2 regions of the Streptomyces sp. NPDC001634 genome follow, and region 1 is predicted to be linked to the other one. Evidence: riboswitches for the same ligand, from Rfam matches in the RefSeq annotation. Region 1 holds a riboswitch; the other holds the start of a gene.
The links. Region 1 has a riboswitch for ZMP and ZTP ahead of ABT186_RS11855 (bifunctional 5,10-methylenetetrahydrofolate dehydrogenase/5,10-methenyltetrahydrofolate cyclohydrolase). Riboswitches for the same ligand answer to the same signal wherever they lie in the genome.
Positions count from the first base shown of each region.

Region 2: it holds a riboswitch for ZMP and ZTP, as region 1 does, so the genes downstream of both, ABT186_RS34530 (glycine hydroxymethyltransferase) here and ABT186_RS11855 (bifunctional 5,10-methylenetetrahydrofolate dehydrogenase/5,10-methenyltetrahydrofolate cyclohydrolase) in region 1, are expected to answer to the same signal.

Region 1 is NZ_JBEOZU010000014.1:77,727-79,915, reverse strand. It holds gene ABT186_RS11860 (CU044_5270 family protein) at 1-275, shown strand, start outside; gene ABT186_RS11855 (bifunctional 5,10-methylenetetrahydrofolate dehydrogenase/5,10-methenyltetrahydrofolate cyclohydrolase) at 276-1,124, opposite strand; ZMP/ZTP riboswitch at 1,146-1,233, opposite strand; gene ABT186_RS11850 (nuclear transport factor 2 family protein) at 1,520-1,885, opposite strand; gene ABT186_RS11845 (hypothetical protein) at 2,058-2,189, shown strand, end outside.
Region 2 is NZ_JBEOZU010000069.1:30,283-32,471, reverse strand. It holds gene rocD (ornithine--oxo-acid transaminase) at 1-758, opposite strand, end outside; ZMP/ZTP riboswitch at 871-965, shown strand; gene ABT186_RS34530 (glycine hydroxymethyltransferase) at 998-2,189, shown strand, end outside.

The sequences.
Region 1 (2,189 bases):
ACAACTGGACGCTGGGATCGCGCGAGGACGTCGCCCTGCTGCGCGTCCTCGCCGACGCGAAGGGTCTGCGTCCGGTCGGTGCGGTCACCGACCGGCTCGGCCGCCCGGGGCAGGCGTACGTCTTCTACGACACCGGCCACGCCGATCGCCGGATGCTGATCCTGGATCCGGTGACCGGCGCCGTACTCGGGCTGGAGACCACCGCGACCAAGGGCGAGCCCGAGTTCGGGCTCAGGACCGGTGAGGTGCTGGGGTACAGCGCCTGGATGCGGTGATCACAGCCCGAGTTGCCGCTCGGCCGCGGTGACGGTCTGCTCCAGCAGCGTGGCGATCGTCATCGGGCCGACGCCGCCCGGCACCGGGGTGATCAGTGCGGCCCGGGTGACGGCGGTGTCGAAGTCGACGTCGCCGACATTGCCCAGGTTGTACCCGGCGTCGACCACCACGGCACCGGGCTTGACGTCCTCGCCGCGGATCAGCCGGGGCCGCCCCACCGCGGCCACCACGATGTCCGCCTGCCGGACGACCGACGAAAGGTCTGCGGTACGGGAGTGGCAGTACGTCACCGTGGCGTCGCGGCCCAGCAGCAGCATGCCGACCGGCTTGCCGAGGATCGCGCTGCGGCCCACCACGACCGCGCGCTTCCCGGCCGGGTCGACGTCGTACTCGTCGAGCAGTCGCATGATGCCGCCGGGTGTGCAGGACCGGAAGCCGGGCAGTCCGAAGCTCATCGCCGAGTACGAGCTGAGGGTGACGCCGTCGACGTCCTTCTCGGGCGCGATCGCCTCGAACGCCGCCCGCTCGTCGATGTGTTCACCCACCGGGTGCTGGAGCAGGATGCCGTGCACGGTCGGGTCGGTGGACAGCGCGGTGAGGGTGTCGACGAGTTCGGCCGTCGTGGTCGCGGCGGGCAGACCCACGTGCCGCGACGCGATACCGGCCCTGCGGCAGCGGTTCTGCTTCATCCGCACGTAGGTCACGGAGGCGGGGTCCTCGCCCACCAGCACGGTCGCGAGACAGGGCGTGACCCCGGCGCCTTCCGTCAGGTCGGCCGCGCGCGCGGCCGTCTCCTCGACGATCCGCCGGGCGAGACCGGTGCCGTCCATGAGCCTGGCCTGGGTCATGAGCCACTCCTGAGCGTTGTGGAAAATCGCCCAGGCGCGCGGCTGAGACGGCAGATGCCGGGCCGCTCCCCGGTGGTGCTCCACCTCAGCGCCAGTCACGGCCGGGGTGATCGTACCGCGGCCACAGGAAGTCCAGGTCCAAGCGGCTGTCGTCGCCGGGCTCGTCGAGTCACCGATGCCGGCCACGACGCCTTCGAGCGGCACGCCGTGGCGCAGGACAAGGGTGAGCATGCCTTGCTCGAAGCACTGACCGCAGAAGTGAGGCGGACGCTCGCAGAGCTGCCGCGGTGACCGGCCGTGGCCGCCGGGTCCGGCCCTGGCGGCCCAGTGCCGCCCCTGCAGAGAAGGTCCAGGAGAGCCGCGAGCTGACCTGGACCCTCATGGCCGGTGCCTTCCTACTCGTCCCACGCCTGGATGAGAATCTGCCGGGCGATCTTGCCGCCCCGCAACGACACCATCGAACTCGCCAGCACCCGGACGCCGTCCTTGTACTCGCACGACTCGGTGAAGGCGACGTGGTCGCCCTGAACGACACACCGGTCCAGGTGGTGGGTCATGTCCCGGCTGTAGATGTCGTTGAGCATCTCACCGACCTGGTCCCGGCCGTGGACGATCTTCGGGTGGCTGGGCTGGGTGTTGCGGTCGACGACGCGTATCTCCGCGTCGTCCGTGTAGAGCGACAGCAGAGCCGCCGCATCGCGTCCTTCGATGCCTCGGCGCAGGGCTTCCGTGTCGAAGGCGGTGGCCGGCGCGGTGCCCATGATGGCCTCCTTCCAAGGCCGCGGGCCCGGGGGCGGCGGGCCGCGAAGGCCTCTCCTTCGAGCCTCCCCCCGGTGCAGTGCCCTCGGCAAGCGCAGCCGGACCTGTGCACCTCCCGGGTGAGCGCGCGCCGGGTCCCGTGACCGCCCGCGGCCCGGTGCCGTTGCTGAAGGCATGATCTCAACACGACGCATCGTCGCCGCCGTTGGTCTCGCCGTCGGCGTCACGGGCCTCGCCGCGCCGCTGGCGAACGCTTCCACCGCCGACGTCCGGGACGCGGGCAAGCCGAACCCGGTCGCCCTGCTC
Region 2 (2,189 bases), on a different contig from region 1:
AGCACGTACATGTCCGGTACGACGCCCTCGTGCTCGCACGCGAAGGTGCGTCCCGTCCGGCCGAGGCCCGACTGGATCTCGTCGGCGACGAAGAGCACGTTCCGCTCCCGGGTCAGCTCCCGCACCGCCGGCAGATACCCGGCCGGCGGCACCAGCACCCCCGCCTCGCCCTGGATCGGCTCCAGCAGCACCGCCACCGTGTTCTCCGTCAGCGCCCCGCGCATCGCGGTCATGTCCCCGTACGGCACGATCTCGAAGCCCGGCGTGTACGGGCCGAAGTCCGCGCGTGCCTCCGGGTCGGTGGAGAAGCTGATGATCGTCGTCGTACGGCCGTGGAAGTTGTTGCCCGCGACCACGATCTTCGCCATCTCGGCGGGCACCCCCTTGACCCGGTACCCCCACTTCCGGGCCGTCTTCACCGCGGACTCCACGGCCTCGGCGCCCGTGCTCATCGGCAGCACCATCTCCATGCCGCACAGCTCGGCCAGCTGCGCGCAGAAGTCGCCGAACCGGTCGTGGTGGAAGGCGCGTGACGTCAGCGTCACCCGCTCCAGCTGGGCCTTGGCCGCGTCGATCAGCCGCCGGTTGCCGTGCCCGAAGTTCAGCGCCGAGTACCCGGCCAGCAGATCCAGGTACCGGCGCCCCTCGACGTCGGTCATCCACGCCCCGTCCGCCGTGGCCACGACGACCGGGAGGGGGCGGTAGGTGGGTGCGCTGTGGGCCTCGGCCGCGGCGACGAGGGTGTCGGTGGTACTCACGGTGCTCCCCTTCCGGCCGGACGACGGGATGTGCTCCCCTTCCATCCTCGTTCCATCCTCGCTCGCATGGTGGACGGGGGAACAAGGCGCCGCGGCGCGCCCGGTAGGCTGATCACCGGGCCGTGACTGGCGCGCTTGGGATGGGACCGACCATCGGGGAGCGGCCCGGAGTCAAGCGATTGTGAGCCGTGCGCCTGGGCCAACCGTGAACGCTGTACGCACGTCGTCCGGAGGTCCCCATGCCAGAGCAGCCTCTCTCCACCGAATCCACCGCCTTCCGCGCCGCCCTCGACGTGATCCGAGCGGTCGAGCCGCGCGTCGCCGACGCCATCGGCCAGGAGGTCGCCGACCAGCGCGAGATGCTCAAGCTGATCGCCTCGGAGAACTACGCCTCCCCGGCCACCCTCCTGGCCATGGGCAACTGGTTCAGCGACAAGTACGCCGAGGGCACCGTCGGCCGCCGCTTCTACGCCGGCTGCCGCAACGTCGACACCGTCGAGTCGCTCGCCGCCGAACACGCCAAGGAGCTCTTCGGCGCCCGCCACGCCTACGTCCAGCCGCACTCCGGCATCGACGCCAACCTCGTCGCCTTCTGGGCCGTCCTCGCCCAGCGCGTCGAGACCCCCGCCCTGGAGAAGGCGGGCGTACGCCAGGTCAACGACCTCTCCGAGGAGGACTGGGCGGAGCTGCGCCGCGCCTTCGGCAACCAGCGCATGCTCGGCATGTCCCTGGACGCGGGCGGCCACCTCACCCACGGCTTCCGCCCGAACATCTCCGGAAAGATGTTCGACCAGCGCTCCTACGGCACCGACCCGGCCACGGGCCTGATCGACTACGAGGCGCTGCGCACATCGGCCCGTGAGTTCAAGCCGCTGATCATCGTGGCCGGCTACTCGGCCTACCCCCGCCTGGTGAACTTCCGCATCATGCGCGAGATCGCCGACGAGGTCGGCGCCACCCTCATGGTCGACATGGCGCACTTCGCGGGCCTGGTCGCGGGCAAGGTCCTCACCGGCGACTTCGACCCGGTCCCGCACGCCCAGATCGTCACGACCACCACCCACAAGTCGCTGCGCGGCCCGCGCGGCGGCATGGTCCTGTGCGACGACTCCCTCAAGGACCAGGTCGACCGCGGCTGCCCGATGGTGCTGGGAGGTCCGCTCCCGCATGTGATGGCCGCGAAGGCGGTGGCGCTGGCGGAGGCCCGGCAGGAGTCCTTCCGCGACTACGCCCAGCGGATCGTGGACAACTCACGCGCGCTGGCGGAGGGCCTGATGCGCCGCGGCGCCACGCTCGTCACGGGCGGCACGGACAACCACCTCAACCTGATCGACGTGGAGACCTCCTACGGCCTCACCGGCCGCCAGGCCGAGTCGGCCCTGCTGGAGTCGGGCATCGTCACCAACCGCAACGCCATCCCGGCCGACCCGA